Regions from separate parts of the Variovorax sp. SRS16 genome, predicted to be linked through region 1. Evidence: riboswitches for the same ligand, from Rfam matches in the RefSeq annotation. Region 1 holds a riboswitch; the other holds the start of a gene.
What was found. A riboswitch is a leader RNA that binds a small molecule or an ion and turns the genes downstream of it on or off. The one in region 1 is predicted to bind thiamine pyrophosphate.
Positions count from the first base shown of each region.

Region 2: another riboswitch for thiamine pyrophosphate. It lies ahead of thiC (phosphomethylpyrimidine synthase ThiC); the one in region 1 lies ahead of E5P2_RS14220 (purine-cytosine permease family protein).

Region 1 is NZ_LR594666.1:2,928,376-2,938,170, reverse strand. It holds gene E5P2_RS14250 (acyltransferase family protein) at 1-458, opposite strand, end outside; gene E5P2_RS14245 (thiamine phosphate synthase) at 468-1,394, opposite strand; gene E5P2_RS14240 (thiazole synthase) at 1,411-2,235, opposite strand; gene thiS (sulfur carrier protein ThiS) at 2,249-2,446, opposite strand; gene E5P2_RS14230 (FAD-dependent oxidoreductase) at 2,443-3,573, opposite strand; gene thiD (bifunctional hydroxymethylpyrimidine kinase/phosphomethylpyrimidine kinase) at 3,574-4,419, shown strand; gene E5P2_RS14220 (purine-cytosine permease family protein) at 4,364-5,701, opposite strand; TPP riboswitch at 5,776-5,884, opposite strand; gene E5P2_RS14215 (phosphatase PAP2 family protein) at 5,932-6,510, opposite strand; gene E5P2_RS14210 (NAD(P)/FAD-dependent oxidoreductase) at 6,660-7,724, opposite strand; gene fdxA (ferredoxin FdxA) at 7,682-8,011, opposite strand; gene E5P2_RS14200 (sulfate adenylyltransferase subunit 1) at 8,054-9,394, opposite strand; gene cysD (sulfate adenylyltransferase subunit CysD) at 9,521-9,795, opposite strand, start outside.
Region 2 is NZ_LR594666.1:4,795,667-4,805,461, forward strand. It holds gene E5P2_RS23185 (AMP-binding protein) at 1-91, opposite strand, end outside; gene E5P2_RS23190 (isovaleryl-CoA dehydrogenase) at 145-1,317, opposite strand; gene E5P2_RS23195 (AraC family transcriptional regulator) at 1,434-2,465, shown strand; gene E5P2_RS23200 (hypothetical protein) at 2,630-2,830, shown strand; gene E5P2_RS23205 (HAD family hydrolase) at 2,850-3,545, opposite strand; gene thiC (phosphomethylpyrimidine synthase ThiC) at 3,575-5,461, opposite strand; TPP riboswitch at 5,540-5,645, opposite strand; gene E5P2_RS23215 (VTT domain-containing protein) at 5,673-6,650, opposite strand; gene E5P2_RS23220 (DUF3047 domain-containing protein) at 6,663-7,481, opposite strand; gene E5P2_RS23225 (YchJ family protein) at 7,645-8,082, opposite strand; gene E5P2_RS23230 (acyl-CoA dehydrogenase family protein) at 8,162-9,292, opposite strand; gene E5P2_RS23235 (acetyl-CoA C-acyltransferase) at 9,318-9,795, opposite strand, start outside.

The DNA of each region.
Region 1 (9,795 bases):
TAGAACTGTTCTTCGACCGCGAGCGACCACAGGTGCAGGAGCGGCTTGGTCTCGGCCGCGTTGTCGAAGTAGCCGGCCTCGCTCCAGAACGCGAAGTTGGAGACAAAGGCCGCGCCCGCTGCCACGTGCTTGCCGAGCTGTTCCCATTCGTCCGCCAGCAGCACGAACCAGCCGAAGGCCAGGCTCGCCGCCAGCACCAGCACCAGCGCCGGGAAGATCCGCTTGATGCGCCGCGCATAGAACGCGCGGTAGCTGAAGCCTTCGCCTTCCAGGCTGCCGATGATGATCGTGCTGATCAGGAAGCCGGAGATGACGAAGAAGATGTCGACGCCGATGAAGCCGCCGCGCAGCCAGTCCGGAAAGGCATGCACGCCGACCACCGACAGCACGGCGATCGCGCGCAGGCCGTCGATGTCGGCGCGGTACTTGGGATGGACCAGGTGGGGAGGGGGCGCCATCCTTTGCGGCTACGCGAGCGTGCCGGCCTCGACGGCGGCGATCAGGCGCGCCGCGGCGGCTTCGGGGTCCGGGTCGGCGACCAGCGCGCGCACCACGGCGACCGAGCCGACGCCGGTGGCAAGCACTTCGGGCAGGCGCGCGGCGTCGATGCCGCCGATGCCCACTTGCGGATAGCCGCGCAGCAGCCGTGCATAGGCCGCGAGCCGCGCCACGCCCTGCGGCGCGGTCGCCATCTGCTTGAGCGTGGTCGGATAGACCGCACCCATCGCGATGTAGCTCGGGCCGACCGCATCGGCGCGCACCATCTCCGCATAGCCGTGCGTGCTGAGCCCCAGGCGCAGGCCCGAGGCACGAAGCGCTTGCAAATCGCCGGGCGCCAGCGCGTCGAGATCTTCCTGCCCGAGGTGCAGGCCGTAGGCGCCGGCCTCGATGGCGGCGCGCCAGTGGTCGTTGATGAAGAGCAGCGCGTCGGTGCCGCGCACGGCGTCGACGGCGGCACGCACCTCGCGCGACACGGCTTGCGCATCGCTCGACTTGAATCGCAATTGCACGGTGGGCACGCCGGCGCGTGCCATGCGGCCGACCCATGCCGCATCGGGCAGCACGGCATAGAGGCCGAGCCTTGGCGGGCAGGGCGGGAAGGCATCGTCGCGCGACGCGGGCGGGAAGGCGCGCAGGCCGAAGTCGACCGGTGATTCGGGCCATGCGCGGGCGTCGAAGTGGCCGGTGCGCTGCGTCTGTGCATGCCAGGCTTGCGCGAGGCACTCGGCATCGACTTCGATGAAGCCGAGCCGTGCGCAGCCTTGCTTCGCGCCGCGATAGACAGCATCGTCCGATGAGAACACGGGCGCGGCGGATGCGGGCGCGGTCTCGCCGAAGCGCGATGCGTGCGCGGCCACGATGGCCTGCGCGAGAACTTGAGGGTCGTTGGTCATGTTCGTGGCTCGTGGCTCATTGCGATGCGGCGTGATGCCAGAACGGCGTGCCCAGCACCGGTGTGCTCGGCTGCGCCGACTCCTGTGCGGCCATGGCGCCCGCGCGGTGCGCATCGCGGCCGGCCTGCACCGCATCGGCGAAGGCGCCCGCCATCGCGACGGGATCTTGCGCCAGCGCGACCGCGCTGTTGAGCAGCACACCGTCATAGCCCCACTCCATCACCTGGCACGCATGCGAGGGCAGGCCGAGGCCGGCATCGACCAGCAGCGGCACATCGAGCCGTTCGCGCAGCACCTGCAAGGCATAGGGATTGACCGGACCGCGGCCGGTGCCGATCGGCGCGGCCCAGGGCATCACGGCCTGGCAGCCGACATCGACCAGCCGCTGGCACAGCACGAGATCCTCGGTGCAATAGGGCAGCACCTGGAAGCCGTCGCGGATCAGCTGCGAGGCCGCATCGACCAGGTTCAGCGTGTCGGGCTGCAGCGTGTAGTCGTCGCCGATCAGTTCGAGCTTGATCCATGGCGTGTCGAACAGCTCGCGCGCCATCTGCGCGGTGGCGATCACTTCCTGCACGCTGTGGCAGCCGGCGGTATTGGGCAGCACCGGCACGTCGAGCCGGCGCAGCAGATCCCAGAAGCCGTTGTCGCCGCCGGCCGCGCCGGGCGTGGCCATCTGCCGGCGCAAGGACGCGGTCAGCATCGCGGGCTTCGCGCGGCGCACCGCGGCTTCGAGCACGTCGGGCGAGGGATAGCGCGCGGTGCCGAGCAGCAGGCGGCTCTGGAAGCTGTGGCCGTAGAGGACCAGCGGGTCGTTGGCGGTGGTGTGGGTGGAGGTCATGGCGCTTCCTCTCTCAGCCGCCCGTGACGGGGCGGATCACTTCGATGCGGTCATCGGGTTGCAGGGCATGCGCTGCGTAGTTCGAGCGCGGCACGAACTGGCGATTCACCGCGGCCGCGAAGGGCGGCTTGGCCTCGATGAGGGCCAGCGCGTCGGCCAGCATCGCGCCGGGCGGCAGCGTGTGGGGCGTGTCGTTGATCAGGACGTTCATGGTGAAGCGGTCGCGAGTTCGGAGGGCAGATCGAAATTGCTCGCCAGCTGCGAATGGCCGGTGGCCAGCAGCTCCATCGCGACATCGAGCATCGCCGGCGCGATCATGAAGCCGTGCCGGTACAGGCCGTTGATCTGCAGCACGCCGGGGCGCGGCTGGCGGAAGGCCGGCAGGTTGTCAGGCAGCGTGGGCCGGCATTGGGTCGCGATCTCGAGAATGCGCGCCTCGGCGAAGCCGCTGTGCACCGCATAGGCCGCGCTCAGCAGCTCGAGCGTCGAGCGCACGCTGGCCGGCGACATGTCCTCCGACTCGATCTCGGTGGCGCCGATCACGAACACCTTGTCGGGTTTGGGCGCGATGTAGAGCGGATAGCGCGGATGCACGAGGCGCGTCGGCCGAACGAGGCCGACCTCGGGTGCGTGCACGCGGATGACCTCGCCGCGCACGCCGCGCACCGCGCTCCATTGCGGGCGCGCGCCGAGGCCGCGGCAGTCGATCACGCGCTCGGGCTGGCCCGCGGCACCGGGTTCGAAGTCGGCGATGGCGCGTGGTGAGTGCCAATACAGGCGCACCCGCGGCGAGGCCTGCAGCGTTGCGAGCAGGGCGGCGAGCAGGCCGCGGTTGTCGAGCTGGCCTTCGTCCGGCAGCAGCAGCCCTTGCGCGAAGCGCCGGCCGATCGACGGCTCCAGCGCGGCGATGCCGGCCGCGTCGAGCGTCTGCATGGCGGGCAGCTCGGGCACGATCTCGGTCGTGTGCGCGAGCAAGCGCGCGAGGCGCGCGGCCTCGGCGGCGTCCTGCCGATGCCACAGCACCAGCGTGCCTTCGCGCTGGAAGAACACCGGCGCGGCCAAGGGTGCGAGCAGCGCCGGCCAGCGTTGCAGTGCGTGGTGTCCCATGCGCACGACCGAGGGCGGCGCGATGGCGGATTCGGCCAGCGGCGCCAGCATCGCGGCGGCCACGCGCGCGGCCGCCCCCTCGGCATCGGGACCACCGGCCTCGAACAGATCGATCTTGCAACCGGCCTGTGCGAGCGTGACCGCGAGCAGCCGGCCCATCAGGCCCGCGCCGAGGATCGCGGCCGAGTCGAAGGGGAAGGTGGGCGTGGCCCCGGGGTGTACGCTATCCATATGACTTCTGCATTTTCACGCTACGCCCGCGTGCTCTCGATCGCCGGCTCCGACAGCGGCGGCGGCGCCGGCATCCAGGCCGACCTGAAGACCTTCGCGGCGCTCGGCTGCTACGGCATGACGGCGATCACCGCGCTCACCGCACAGAACACGCTCGGCGTGACGGGCATTCACGGCGTGCCGCCGGCTTTTCTCAAGGCGCAGATCCAGGCGGTGGTCGAGGACATCGGCGTCGATGCCGTCAAGCTCGGCATGCTGCACGCGCCCGAGATCGTCGAGGTGGTGGCCTGGGCCATCGACCACTACCAGCTGCCCAACGTCGTGCTCGACCCGGTGATGGTCGCCACCAGCGGCGACCGGCTGATCGCCGCCGAGACGGTGCAGGTGCTGGTGCGCGAGCTGTTCCCGCGGGCGGCGGTCGTCACGCCCAACCTGGACGAGGCGGCGCTGCTGATCGGTCATGGCATCGACGGCGTCGATGCGCTCGACGATGCGGCCAGCGAATTGCTGGCACTCGGCGCGCACGCGGTGCTGCTCAAGGGTGGCCATCTGCCGGGCAACGACGTGGTCGATCTGCTGGCGCAGGCCGATGGCGAGCGCTTCCGCTTCGCGTCCGAACGCATCGTGAGCCGCAATCTGCATGGCACCGGATGCACGCTGTCCTCGGCCATCGCGGCGCACCTGGCGCTCGGCCATGCCTTGCCCGAGGCGGTCGAACGCGCGCGAGGCTACGTGGTCGCGGCCATGGCGGCCGGCGCGGACGTGAAGACCGGTGCCGGCCACGGCCCGCTCAACCACGGCTTTGCGCCAGTGCCGACGGTCCGCCTGCCGGCGTCGGGCGCGTGATCCACGCCAGCACGAAGGTGATCGCGAGCGTCGGCAGCGCCGAGCCCCACTGAGGCGCCCACGCCGCCGAGGCGTGGTACACCGCGATGCCGACGATCCAGATCGCGGCGGCCGTGACATCGACACGCCGCGTACCCGTCGACACGACGGCGCTGCCCATGCCGAGCCGTCCGAGGATCACGCCATAGAGCGGCACGAACACCGAGCTCAGCAGCAGCAGGAAGGGTTCGAGCGAATGCATCGGCAGCACCAGCGCGAAGGCGATGCAGGCCACCGCCAGCACCAGTCCCCAGCGCCGCACACTCCAGCGCGGCTGCAGGCTGTGCGCCGACACCGAGCCCGAATAGACATCGCCATAGGCGTTGTCGAGTTCGTCGACCAGGATCAGGCCCAGCGCCATCAGGCCGCCCTGCGCCAGCAGCAGCGCGGCCACGAGATCGGTGCCGGGCTCGGCCACGCTGACCACCATCACGCCGAGCGCATAACACCAGATATTGGCCACCACGTAACCGACCCAGGTGCCGCCGAACGCGCCGCCGAGCCCGCCCGTGCCGCGCTGGCCGTGCCGCGCATAGTCGGCCACCAGCGGCAGCCAGGACGCCGGCATCGCGATCACCAGGTCGAGCGCGCTGAACATGCCCATGCTGCCGTCGCCGGGCCGCGACCAGAACGCATCGAGGCCCTTGGCATGCAGCCGGACCGCGAACTGCCAGCTCAGCCACAGCAGCGACAGCACCACCAGCGGCAGGCCGAAGCGGCTCACGAAACGGCGCACCAGCTTCACCATCGAGCCGGCCAGGAGCGCCAGCAGCACCGCACCCCACAGCAGCGTGGTGAGCAGCGTCCCGAGCGTGCCGCCGAGCGACAGCCAGCCGAAGGCCTGCTTGCCGATGGCTTGCGTGCCCTCACGCATGATCACGATCTCGAAGGTGGTCCAGCCGATCAGCTGCACGATGTTCAGCACCACCGGCAGGCGCGCGAAGGCGCTGCCGTAGGTCGCATGCATCAGGCCGGCGCTCGCGAGGCCGCTCTCGCAGCCGATGCGCGCCGTCCAGGCCAGAAGGCCCGCACCGATGCACGAGCCCAGCACGATCGCGAGCATCGCATCGCGCGTGCCGACCGCCGGCACCAGGTAGGCGCCGATCTGCATCACGAGCAGGCCGACGCCGAGGCTGAACCACAGCGCCATGTGGTCGTGCCAGCGGAAGACGCGGCTCGTTTCGCCGAGCGGCGTCAGCGCTTCGTTCGCGCCGGCGGGTGTCGGGTCGGGTGTGTGTGCCATCCGTTTGCTCCATTGCAAAGAGTTGGCAGGTGGGCGAGGCCATGGCGGTGGGACTGCCACGCGAGACAACGTGACAGCCGCCGGGCCGGCTTCCCTGCGCGAGGATTACCTCAGTCAGGTTCAAAGGGACTCTCTCAGCCGGCCCGCGTTTCGATGCGCGCGCCGGCACCCCTAGCGTTGCTTCGACGGGCGAAGCAGGATAGATTGTAGAACGATGCGCCGACCCGGCTTCAGCGAGGGCTCGTCGATGACCCTGTCTGCAGGTCGTCCCGCGCGACGATCGGCACGCCGAAGCGTCGGGCCAGCCGCCCGAGCGCCCAGATCGCTGCCGTCATCACGCCGGCCAGCGCCAGCCCGGCGATGATGTCGAGCGGGAAATGCACGCCCACGTAGATGCGGGCCCAGCCCGTGAGCACGGCGATCGCCGTGATCGCCAGGCCGAGGTCGCGCAGGGCCGGCCGCATCAGGAAGGCCAGCGCGACGGTGAACATCACGCACGCATGCGCGCTCGGCAGCGAGCCGCGTGCGCCGTGCGCGATGTACCTGGGACTCAGGCCGAGGACGAAGGGGCGCGGCATGTCGATCGCATCGGCCAGCGCGTGGGCCAGCATCGCGGCCAAGACGGCAGCCACCAGGATCGCCATCACGTAGGCGCGCTGCGTCGGGCGGCGCCAGGCGGCCCATCCCATGAGGGCAACGCAGAGCCATGCAGCATGGCGGGCCACCGCCGACGCGAACCACAGCGCCCACGGGTCGGGCGCATGGCCGGCGCCGATCCATTCGAAGAGCGCGAGGTTCAGCGGCTCCACAAGGCCCCGCGGAAAGACGGAAACGGGGCGTTGCGACGACGGCTGGACATCGGCCGATCATAAGGAACGCCGCATGTCGGCAACATGAATGCGGGGTTCACCGCGCGTTCAGGTGCGTGCGCGCCTTGCCGCGCGTCGGGCGCAGTCGCCTAGTGACTCACGCCGAGCAGCGTGTGCAGCCGTGTGCTGGTGGTGGTGTATTGCAGCGGCACGGAACGGCCGGGGAACACGATCTCGGTGGCGCCCCAGGCCGCCAGCGTGGCCTCGTGGAAGCCGCAGACGATGAGCTTCTTCTTGCCCGGGTAGGTGTTGATGTCGCCGACCGCGAAGACGCCGCGCTCGCGCGTCTGGAACTGCTGCGTGTCCACCGGCACCTGCTTGCGTTCGAGTTCGAGGCCCCAGTTCGCGATCGGGCCGAGGCGCGGCGAGATGCCGAGGCAGCCGATCAGCGCATCGAGCGCCAGCGTCACGGTCTGCGCGTCGGGCGTCGTGACCTGCAGCGCACCGCCGTCGAAGGCCGAAGGCTGGCCGACCACGAGCCGGATCGCGCCGGCCGCGATGCGCGCGCGCAGCGCCGCCACGGTCGCCTCGTCGGCCTGGAAGGCATCGCGCCGATGCAGCAGCGTGACCTCTGCAGCGAGGCCCGCGAGCGCCAGTGCGGTGTCGAGCGCCACGTCGTCGCCGCCCTGGACCACCACCGCCTGTCCCGCGAAGCGATCGAGCGCCTCGGGATGGTAGAAAAGCCGCGAGCCCTCGAAGCGCTCGATGCCTTCGAGGGCGATGCGCTTGGGCACGAAGGCGCCGACGCCGGCGGCGATGAAGACGGTCCTGGCGAGGAAGGTGCTGCCCGCCGAAGTGCTCAGCAGCAGGCGCTCGTCACCCTGGCGCTCGAGCGTCGCGACCTGTTCGCCGAAATGGAAGCCGGGCTTGAAGGGCGCGATCTGCTGCAGCAGCGATTCCGCGAGGCCGCGGCCCGTGGTGACGGGCGTGCCGGGGATGTCGTAGATCGGCTTGTCGCCATAGAGCTCGACGCACTGGCCGCCCGCGCGGGGCAGCGCATCGACGATGTGGCAGGCGATTTCGAGCAGGCCGAGCTGGAAGGCCTGGAACAGGCCGACCGGACCGGCGCCGATGATGAGCGCGTCGGTCTCGATCGGCGCGGAGGCGGGCTTCAGCGCACCAACTCCCCGATCTTGTCGGTCTTGTCTTTCCACTCGTCGGCGTCGGGCAGCGCGGGCTTGCGCTTGGTGATGCTCTTCCAGCCGTCGGCCAGCGCGAGCTCGGCGTTGATCTTGATGAAGGCCATCTGGTTGGCCGGCAGGTCTTCCTCGGCGTAGATCGCGTTGACGGGGCACTCGGGGATGCAGACCGCGCAATCGATGCATTCGTCGGGATCGATCACCAGCATGTTCGGCCCCTCGCGGAAGCAATCCACGGGGCACACGTCGACGCAGTCGGTGTATTTGCAGCGGATGCAGGATTCGGAGACGACGTGGGTCATGGTCTTGGCAAGCGAGAGAGAAGAGGCGGGAAGCCCGCGATTTTAGGCGTTTGCGGCGGCGGGCCTTACCAGCACCGCCGCCGAGGTCTTGTGCGACGCGGTGTCGACCAGCACCAGCGAACCGAGCGCGCGCGATTGGGTGAAGGGCAGCACCGCGAGCGGCTGCTGCAGCGACAGCACGACATCGCCGATCGCATTGGCTTCGAGCTGGGTCGCCGCTTCGGATTCGAGCGTCGTGATGTTCACGCGATCGACGATGCGCGCCACCTTGGCCTTGACCCAGCGGTGGCCCTGCAGCGCCCAGTAGACGCGGCCTGCGGTCAGCGGCTCGTCGTCCAGCCAGGCGATGGTGGCGGTGATCTCGCGCGTCGCCTCGAACGCATCGGGCGCCAGCAGCCAGTCGCCGCGCGACACGTCGACCTCGCGATCGAGCACGATGCCGGCGCTGTGGCCCGCATGCACGGTCTTCGGCTTGCGCGTGTGGCTCAGCACCTGCGCGACGGTCGCGGTCTGCCGGCTCGGCAGCACGGTGATGCGCTGGCCCGGCTCGACATGGCCGCTGGCCACGCGGCCCCAGAACACGCGCCGGCCTTGCGAGGTGTCAGCCGACGACGAGAACTTCTCGACCCATTGCACCGGGAAGGCGAAAGGCACCGCTTCGTCCTGCGCGGTGACGGGCAGCTGCTCGAGCAGTTCGAGCAGGCTCGGCCCTTCGTAGCCGCACCAGTCCGCATGGCGCGTGGCCACGTTCCAGCCCTTGAGCGCGGAGATCGGCACCGTGGCGGCGACCTGCACGCCCGCGGCATCGGCAAAGGCGGCCAGCGCGGCACCGATGCGTTCGAACGCGAGTTCGGCATTGTCGATCGCGTCGAGCTTGTTGACCGCGAAGACGATCGACTGCACGCGCAGCAGATGGCACAGCAGCGTGTGGCGGCGCGTCTGCGGCAGCAACTCGCGCTTCACCACCTCGCCGTCCTCGACCTCCGCGGCCCAGGCCAGCTTGGTCGCGTCGACCAGCACCACGGCGGCATCGGCACTCGACGCGGCCGTGACCATGTTGCGCGTGTACTGCTCATGGCCCGGTGCATCGCCGATCACGAACTTGCGCTTTGCGGTCGAGAAATACCGGTACGCCACGTCGATCGTGATGCCTTGTTCGCGCTCCGCCGACAACCCGTCCGTCAGCAGCGCCAGATCCGTCTCGCCGCTGCGCTGCACACCGGCCAGCTGGTCCTGCAGAACGGCCTTGCTATCGACGAGGAGCCGCCCGATCAACGTGCTCTTGCCATCGTCCACGCTGCCGCAGGTGATGAAGCGCAGCGCCGCCCCCGTGTCGGCCGGGACCTGAATGGGCGTGTGGGTCGGAGAAGTAGTCAAGTTCATATCCACTCTGCGCAATGCTGCGCTCTTCAGTTCGTGAAACACCGCGGAACCGGCTCCGCCGGGCCGCTGGTGTTGCCCCCGGTAGGGGGTGGGCGGCCACACGAAGTGGGCAAGCCTGGGGGCGAGCTAGAAGTACCCGTCTTTCTTGCGCTTTTCCATGGAGGCGTCCGACGTCTTGTCATCCATGCGCGTCGCGCCGCGCTCGCTCACGTCGGCCGCCAGCGTTTCGATCACCACCTCGGCCGCATCGGACGCCAGGCTCTCAACGGGGCAGGTGCAAGTAATGTCGCCCACGGTGCGAAAGCGCACGTCGCGCAGTTCGACCTTCTCGCCGTCGCGCGGCGGCGTGAGCTCGGTGACCGGCACCAGGAGCCCGCGGCGCTCGACCACCTGGCGCTGAT
Region 2 (9,795 bases), 1.9 Mb from region 1:
CGGCCGTCATGTCGTCGAAAAAATCGCCGATCGTCTGTTCGATCAGCGGGACATCGGTGGCGCCTATGGCGATGCTGTCGAGGTGGTTCATCTTGTCTCCTTCAGTGGCATTCCTATCGTGCCAGCTTCAGCAGTCGGCGGTGGTCATGCCGTTTCAGCAAAGAGTTCACGGCCGATCAGCATGCGCCGGATCTCGCTGGTGCCGGCGCCGATCTCGTAGAGCTTGGCATCGCGCCACAGGCGCTCCACCGGAAAGTCCTTGGTGTATCCCACGCCGCCCAGCGCCTGGATCGCCTCGCCGGCCATCCAGGTGGCTTTCTCGGCCGAGTAGAGGATCGCGCCGGCCGCATCCTTGCGGAAGGTGCGTGCGTGGTCCTTGCGGTCGCAGGCCTTGCCGACGGCGTAGACATAGGCGCGCGTCGCCTGCCAGGTCGAATACATGTCGGCCAGCTTGCCCTGCATCAGCTGGAACTCGCCGATGCTCTGGCCGAATTGCTTGCGCTCGTGGACGAAAGGCAGCACGGCGTCCATGCACGCGGCCATGATGCCGAGCGGCCCGCCGGAAAGAACGGCGCGCTCGTAGTCGAGGCCGCTCATCAGCACCTTCGCGCCCATGCCCTCGCCGCCCAGCACGTTCTCTTCCGGCACTTCGCAGTTGTCGAAGAAGAGCGGGTAGGTGTTGGAGCCGCGCATGCCCAGCTTGTCGAGCTTGGTGCCGGCCGAGAAGCCCTTGAAGTTCTTCTCGACGATGAAGGCCGTCATGCCGCGCGCGCCCATCTCGGGCTCGGTCTTGGCGTAGATCACCAGCGTGTCGGCATCGCCGCCGTTGGTGATCCACATCTTGCCGCCGTTGAGCACATAGCGGTCGCCCTTCTTCTCGGCGCGCAGCTTCATGCTGACGACGTCGGAACCGGCATTGGGCTCGCTCATCGCCAGGGCGCCGACGTGCTCGCCGCTCACCAGCCTGGGCAGGTATTTCTTCTTCTGCGCCTCGCTGCCGTTGCGGTGGATCTGGTTGACGCACAGGTTGGAGTGCGCGCCGTACGACAAGCCGACCGAGGCCGAGGCGCGCGAGACTTCCTCCATCGCCACGATGTGCGCAAGGTAGCCGAGCTCGGTGCCGCCGAATTCTTCCTTCACCGTCATGCCGTGCAGGCCGAGTTCGCCAAGCTTCTTCCAGAGGTCGGGCGGAAACAGGTTGTCGCGGTCGATGTCGGGCGCGCGCGGCGCGATCTCGTTGGCGGCGAAGTCCTGGATCGCGTCGCGCAGCGAGTCGATGGTGTCGCCCAGGTCGAAATTCAGGCCGGGATCGTGCATGGGTTGTCTCCTGAGTGGCGGGCCGGTGTTGGCGCGAAAGCCGCAGCTTACGCCGTGTGCCGTTGCATTTGGCGCCACAATGGTTGCATATCGTGCCATCGACTCTGCCTTCCTCCATGCCCTCGTCGCTGCTGCGCCCGGCCGGCCGCGCAGCCACGCCGATGGCCTTCGTGCGAGCGATCGTGGAGGGCTACGAGCGCTACGGCCTCGATCCCACCGAGGCCCTGGCACGGGCACATATCGCGCCGCGCGATCTGGCCCGACCGCAGGCGCGCGTGACGGCGGCGCAGTTCGAGGCGCTGTCGGGCCACGCGATGCAGCAACTCGACGACGAGGCGCTCGGCTGGTTCTCGCGCCGCCTGCCCTGGGGCAGCTACGGCATGCTGTGCCGCGCCTCGCTGAGCTCGCCCGACCTGGGCGTCGCGATCAAGCGCTGGTGCCGGCATCTGCGGCTGCTCACGGACGACATCGTGCTCGACCTCAAGGTGGCGGGCGGCGTGGCGACGGTGTCGATCACCGAGCATCGCGCGCTCGGCGCGTTCCGCGAGTTCTGCTTGGTCTCCAATCTGCGCTTCCTGCACGGGTACGCGTGCTGGGTCATCGATTCGCGCGTCTCGCTGCGCGCCGCCGCCTTTCCCTTCGAGGCGCCGCCGCACCAGGACGCCTATCCGCTGATGTTCGGCGGCACGCTGCACTTCGGCGCCGCACGGGCGAGCTACAGCTTCGACGAGCGCTATCTCGCGTTGCCGCTGCAGCGCGACGAACGCGCGCTGCGCACGATGCTGCGGCGCGCGCTCCCGCTCACGGTGCTGCAGTACCGCCGCGACCGGCTGCTCGGCCAGCGCGTGCGCGAGTTGCTGCGCATGCGTGGCGGCGAGATGGCCAATGCGGCATCGCTGGCGGCGATGCTGAACCTGTCCAGCCGCACGCTGCACCGCCAATTGCTCGAGGAGGGCAGCTCGCTGCAGGCCCTGAAGGATGAGGTGCGCCACGAGCAGGCCGCGGAACAGCTGCGGCGCACCGATCGGCCGATCAAGCAGATCGCCCTGGCGGTCGGATTCCGCAACGAGAAGAGCTTTTCGCGCGCCTTTCGCGCCTGGGCCGGCATGACGCCCGGTGCGTTCCGGCGCGCGGATGGCATCACGTAAGAACTTCGACGTACAAACAGCCGCTGTACCTTTTTGACATGGCCACGATCGTCCGGAGGCTTTAAGCTCGCAGGCTGGGCCGTTCGTGAAAAAGTGTGAGCTAACGCCTTCGGCCTAAGCCTTCTGCGCGGATATTCACCCCGTTCCGGCCCTACGATCGACCCATGCAAGTTCCCGACACCGACACCTCCGAATACGCTGCGCTCATCGAGTTCGTCGCCACCTCCGGCCGCTCGCGCAGCCATCCGTCGGTGATCGAGAACGCCGGCGAGTTGATCGCCAACATGTGGTCGAGCCGGGCCAAGGCCATGACCCAATCGCTCGCCACCATGGCGAAGGCCGCCATGCACGGCAACGCCCGCTGAACGGACCCCGCCTCGGAACTCAGGCCGTCGCGGCAAAGCGCCACGCGGCCAGCAGCGCCGGCAGCTGCGCCATGTCACTGAACACCTGGGCCACGCCGACGCCGAGCAGCGCCTGCGGATCGCTGTGCCCGAGGTTGCCCGGGCTGTAACCGAACACCGTCGCGCCGGCGGCGATGCCCGCCACCGCACCCGTCACCGTGTCCTCGACGACCGCGCAGCGCGCCGGCGCGACGCCCAGCGCAGCCGCCGCGGCCAGGTACACGTCGGGGGCCGGCTTGGAGCGCGGCATCTCGTGGCCGCTGAAGATGCGGCCGGCGAAGCGGTCGAGGATGCCGATCTTGCCGAGCTGCAGCTCAACCTTGTGCCGGTCGGCGCCGGACGCGCAGGCGATGCGGCCGTCGAGCGCGCCGTGCAGCGCACGCACGGCCTCGGGCGCATGAGGAATCGCCACCAGGTCGCGCTCGAGCGCTTCATTGCGGCGGCCGCGGAACTCGCTCAGCCATTCGGGCGTCAGCGCGAAGCCGGTCTTGGCCTCGATCAGCGCGGCCTCGTCCTTCACGGCCTTGCCGGTGAAGACCCGCATGCACTCGTCGACGCTCAAGCGCCAGCCGAGTTCGCCGAGCATGTCGGCCAGCACACAGTTGGTGATCGGCTCGGAGTCGACCAGCACGCCGTCGCAGTCGAACAGCACGGCGTCGAAGGGGATGGGCATCATGCGCCGATGGTACCAACCCCTCCCCAGCCTTATTCGGTGCCGGACGCGATCGGGATGTAGATCTCGCCGCCGCGGGCCTTGAACTCGGCCGACTTGCCGGCCATGCCGAGCGCCAGCGCGTCGTCTTCGGCCAGGCCCTTCTGCGCAGCGAAGTCACGCACCTCCTGCGTGATCTTCATCGAGCAGAACTTGGGACCGCACATCGAGCAGAAATGCGCCACCTTGCTGCTGTCCTTGGGCAGCGTCTCGTCGTGGAATTCGCGCGCGGTGTCGGGGTCGAGCCCGAGGTTGAACTGGTCCTGCCAGCGGAAGTCGAAGCGCGCCTGCGACAGCGCATCGTCGCGCGCACGCGCACCCGGATGGCCCTTGGCCACGTCGGCCGCATGCGCGGCGATCTTGTACGCGATGATGCCCTGCTTGACGTCGTCGCGGTCCGGCAGGCCCAGGTGTTCCTTGGGCGTGACGTAGCACAGCATCGCGGTGCCGGCCCAACCGATCATCGCGGCGCCGATGGCACTGGCGATGTGGTCGTAGCCGGGCGCGATGTCGATGGTCAGCGGGCCGAGCGTGTAGAACGGCGCCTCGTGGCAGGTCTTGAGCTGCTCGTCCATGTTGGCCTGGATCAGGTGCATGGGCACGTGGCCCGGGCCTTCGATCATGGTCTGCACGTCGTGCTTCCAGGCCAGCTGCGTGAGCTCGCCCAGCGTGTGCAGCTCGGCGAACTGGGCCTCGTCATTGGCGTCCGATGCGCAGCCGGGGCGCAGGCCGTCGCCGAGCGAGAAGCTCACGTCGTAGGCCTTCATGATGTCGCAGATGTCCTCGAAGTGCGTGTAGAGGAAGCTTTCCTTGTGATGCGTGATGCACCACTTGGCCATGATCGAGCCGCCGCGCGAGACGATGCCGGTGCGACGGCCTGCCGTCAGGTGGATGAAGGGCAGGCGCAGGCCGGCGTGGATGGTGAAGTAGTCGACGCCCTGCTCGGCCTGCTCGATCAGTGTGTCGCGGTAGATCTCCCAGGTGAGGTCCTCGGCCACGCCGCCGACCTTCTCGAGCGCCTGGTAGATCGGCACGGTGCCGATCGGCACCGGGCTGTTGCGCACGATCCAGTCGCGCGTCGTGTGGATGTTGCGGCCGGTGGAGAGGTCCATCACATTGTCGGCGCCCCAGCGGATCGCCCACACGAGTTTCTCCACCTCTTCCTCGATGCTGGAGGTGACGGCCGAGTTGCCGATGTTGGCGTTGATCTTGACCTTGAAGTTGCGCCCGATCGCCATCGGCTCGACCTCGGGGTGGTTGATGTTGGCCGGGATGATCGCGCGCCCGCGAGCCACCTCGTCGCGCACGAATTCGGGCGTGATGATCTTCGGGATACTGGCGCCCATCGGGTTGCCGGCAAGGCGCTTCTCGCGCGCGGCATCGGCCATGTACGCAGCCATCCATTCGCGCCGGCCGTTCTCGCGCAGCGCGACGTATTCCATCTCGGGGGTCACGATGCCGCGGCGCGCGTAGTGCATCTGGGTGACGTTGGCGCCGGACTTGGCGCGGCGCGGCGTGCGCTGCAGCGCGGCGGCGCCGGCACGCAGCTCGGCGATGCGCTGGGCGTCGCGGTCGGCATGGGTGGCGCCGTCGTCGAGCGCGAGGTGCAGGCGCCCTTCGTAACTTTCCGTGTCGTTGCGTTCGGCGATCCACGCATCGCGCACGCCGGCCAGGCCGCGGCGCACGTCGATCTCGGCAGCGGGATCGGTGTATGGGCCCGAGGTGTCGTAGAGCGAGACGCGCTCGCCGTTGGTGAGCAGCACCTCGCGCACCGGCACGCGCAGGTCGGGCCGGCTGCCCTCGATGAGGGCCTTGGTCGAGGCGGGAAAGGGTTCGCGCGTGAGCGTGAGAAGGGAAGCGAACTTGTCGATGGCGTTCATGCGGGGCACTCCGGGTTGATGGACAACGGGGTGCTCCGCGATCGCTCCGGGGCGGCACAGGGTCTTCGAGGACGGGGGCCGTGGAGTCGCAGCTCTTCTTACGCTGGTATGAACCAGATCAAGTTCGCGGGTTCGGCCATTTGGCCATCTCAGTACGCAACTGCGTGCACCCCGGAGCGGGGTCGATTCTAGGCCTCGCGCGCCGTAGCGATCAAGCGGAATGTGCCGCGATGGCCGGCATGGCGCCCATCGACCCTTCTTCAGACTCGCTGGCCGCGACCATCGCCGTCCAGGCGTCGAGCCCGCCGGCGAGCACGCGCACGCGCGGCAGGCCCGCGGCCATCAGCACGCGCGCTGCGACGACCGCCGATGCGTCTTCGGGACAGTCGCAGAACACGACCAGTTCGCGGCCGTCCGAGAACGCGCCGAGGCGCTTCGGCAACTCGTTGAGGTCGATCGCCAGCGCGCCCGGGATCTCGCGCGGGTCGAGCGCGCGCGCCTGCGGCGCACGGACGTCGATCACCGTCGGACCGGCGCCGGCAGCGAGCGCCTCGCGCAACGCCAGCACGCCGATGTGCACGATGTCGTCGGCCCGCAGCGCCAGCCGCCGCACGCGCCAGCGCCACGCGACGAAGACCAGCAGCGCCAGACCGCAGGCGATCGAGGCCGCGATGCCGATCTCGGACAGCACCGCCAGGATGTCCTGGATGGCGGCGTGGAAGATCCGACCGATGACGAGAAAACCCAGCGCCCAGATCAGCGCGGCCACCGTCTCGTAGGACAGGAAGCGCGTGTTCGACATGCCCAGCGCGCCGGCCATCGGCGGCGCGATCACCGAGACGCCCGGCACGAACTTGGCGGCGATCAGCGACCATCCGCCCCAGCGGCCGAGGATCGATTCACTGCGCTTGACGCAGGTGTCGGCCGACAGCGAGATGCGGCACAGCAGCCGCATCACGCGGTAGCCCCAGCGCCGCCCGGCGAGGAACCACACGCCATCACCGAGGATGTTGCCGATCACCGCGGCCCCCGTGACCGCGGCGAAGGACACCTGTCCGCCCACCGACAAGCCGCCCGCCACGATCAGGAAGGGCACCGCCGGCACCGGCGCGCCCAGCCGCGTCGCCAGCGTGGCGGCGAACACCACGAGCGCACCCTGGTTGGCGAGGAGCGAGATGAAGTCGTTCATGGTCGATGCGCTCTATTCCCCTTGCAGGGGGTGCTCGGCCGGCGGCATCGCCGCGTTGTGGGCCGGCGCCGGGCTGTGCAGGTCGATGTCGGAATAGTAGGCCACGCCATGGCCGTGCGTATTGTCCGCGTCGGCCGAGACGGCCACCGCGACCACGTCGGGCAGCGTACCGCCGGCCTCGTCGCCGAAGGCACGCCGGTAGTCGGCCAGCAGATGGCGGCTTTCGCCCACCCAGGCGCCCGGCGTCGGCGCGGCGCCGGATTCCAACACGATCATGCGCATGCGCTTGGTGAAGGCGTTCGCGAGTTCCGTGCCCTTGGGCTCCTTGTTGTCCCATACGTAGCACAGGGCCTCGCTGGGAACGTCCTCGCCGGTCGCGCGGCGCGCCAATGCGAGGCTGGTGCGCTCGCCCAGCGAGAGCTTGGAGGTCGGCAGGTCGAAGAAGACGCAGAGCTTGGCCGCGCCGTCATCGCCGGCGCGCGTGCGCAGGTCGGCGCCGGCCACGAACTCGTCCACTCGCCAGCGCCAGGCCAGCGTGGTGCTGGCATCGAGCGGTGTTTGCGTGGCATGCACCAGGTTGCCGTAGGACTGGTCGGCATCGACCTTGAGCACCCGCCGCCCGTCCTGCTGCACGACTTCGAAGTGCGTGGGCGTCTTGTTCGGCAGGCCGCTGAAGTGCCACGGCTCGGGCGGCTGTGCGCCCTGGCTGGTCGAGAAGCGCGCCAGCGGCACGCTGTCGTCCGCGCGCGCGGCCGGCGCGGCAGCCCACAGGGCCAGCGCCAGCAGCGGCAGGGCCAGCGCATTCCACGACGGATGAGAGACGGGTTGCATCATCACCCCCGAAGTGTGGGCGCAATTCGACGCGAGATAAATACGCCAAAAGGAATCGCTCTGTGTCACCCAAAGAGACAATCGACGGCAGGCTGCTATCGAAGTCGTAGCACGCAACGAAGGCCCGGGCCATTCTCTCGCCGCTTTTGGCGGCCGGCGGCCTTCAGCGCAGATCGCCGTCGACGTAATACCAGCGGTCGAGCGTGCCGTCGTTCTCGCGCACGAAACGGCTGCGCTCGTGCAGCCGGCTCGCGACACCGGCGCTGCTGCGCTGGCGCGCCACGAACTCGACCTCGGCATGGTCGGCATCCAGCACCGAACGGGACCGCAGGTCGAGGCCGAGCCATTTCACGCCGGGTTCGAAACTGACCGCGGCAGGCCGCGTCGACGCATGCCAGGTCGCCAGCAGGTAGTCGGCCCGTTCGCGCACGAAGGCGGTGTAACGCGAGCGCATCAACGACTCGGCATCCGGCGCGGGCGTCTGATCGAAGTCGTCCAGGTAGCGCCCGCAGCATTGGGTGTAAGCCAGCGGCAGCTCCCGCCGATCGCGGCGCCCGCAGGGACAGGGGGCGCGGGCGGGGCTGGTGGACGGTGAGGGCATGGCAATCGATGGATGGCGAGGGATTCAGCCTCCATTGTGCAGACCCTCGCACAAACCCTGAGAGCGCCCCCGCCGCCGCTCAGGCCAGCGCGCGCTGGATCAGCAGCTTCTGGATGTCCGAGGTGCCTTCGTAGATCTGGCACACGCGCACGTCGCGGTAGATGCGTTCGAGCGGAAAGTCGTTCACGTAGCCATAGCCGCCCAGCGTCTGGATGGCCGCGCTGCACACGCGCTCGGCCATCTCGCTCGCAAACAGCTTGGCCATGGCGGCTTCCTTCAGGCAGGGCCGCCCGGCATCGCGCAGGCTCGCGGCATGCCAGATGAGTTGACGCGCGGCTTCGAGCTGGGTCGCGCACTCGGCCAGCCGAAAGCCCACGGCCTGCTGGTCGAAGATCGCGCCGCCGAAGGCCTGCCGCTCCTTGGCATAGGCCAGTGCGACGTCGAAGGCGCTGCGCGCCATGCCCACGCTCTGGGCGGCGATCCCGATGCGGCCGCCCTCCAGCGCGCCGAGCGCGATCTTGTAGCCCTCGCCTTCCTGGCCGATCAGGTTTTCGGCCGCGATGCGGCAGCCGTCGAAGTTGATCTGCGCGGTGTCGCTCGAGTGCTGGCCCAGCTTGTCTTCCAGACGCGCGACCTGGTAGCCCGGCGCGTCGGTCGGCACGATGAAGGCGCTCATGCCGCGCTTGCCCGCACCCTTGTCGGTGACGGCGATGACGATCGCGACCTGCCCGTTCTTCCCGCTGGTGATGAACTGCTTGACGCCGTCGATCACCCAGCCGTCGCCATCCTTGCGTGCGGTGGTGCGCAGCGATGACGCATCGCTGCCGGCCTGCGGCTCGGTCAGGCAGAAGGCGCCGAGCATCTGCCCGCGTGCGAGCGGCTGCAGCCATTTCTTCTTCTGCTCGGCATTGCCGTAGCGCATGAGGATCGCGTTGACCGGACAGTTGGTCACGCTGATCGCGGTGCTGGTGCCGCCGTCGCCGGCTGCGATCTCCTCGAGCACCAGCGCCAGCGTCACGTAGTCGAGGCCGGCGCCGCCGTCCTCCTCGGGCACGCAGATGCCGTAGGCGCCGAGCGCCGCCAGGCCCGCATGGGCTTCTTTCGGGAAGCTGTGCTCGCGATCCCAGCGCGGCGCATGGGGCCAGAGTTCGGCCTGCGCGAAATCGCGCACGGCGTCGCGGATCGCTTCCTGGTCGGCGTTCAGCAGCATGATGGGGCGGGCCTCGTTCGGTTCGTCAGAGCAGTTCGATCGCCACCGCGGTGCCTTCGCCGCCGCCGATGCACAGCGTCGCGACGCCGCGCTTCTTGCCGCGTTGCTGCAGCGCATGGATCAGCGTGACCATGATGCGCGCGCCGCTGGCGCCGATCGGATGGCCCAGTGCGCAGGCGCCGCCGTGCACGTTGACGATGTCGTGCGCCACCGAGAGCTCGTGCATCAGCGCCATCGGCACCACGGCGAAGGCCTCGTTGACTTCCCACAGGTCGACGTCCTTCACGCCCCAACCGGTCTTCTTGAACAGCTTGGCGACGGCACCGACCGGCGCGGTCGAGAACCACTCGGGTTGCTGCGCGTGCGTGGCGTGCCCGACCAGGCGCGCGATCGGCTTCACGCCCAGGCGCCTGGCGCTGCTCTCGGTCATCATCACCAGCGCCGCGGCGCCGTCGTTGATCGACGAGCTCGATGCGGCGGTGATGGTGCCGCCGTCCTTCTTG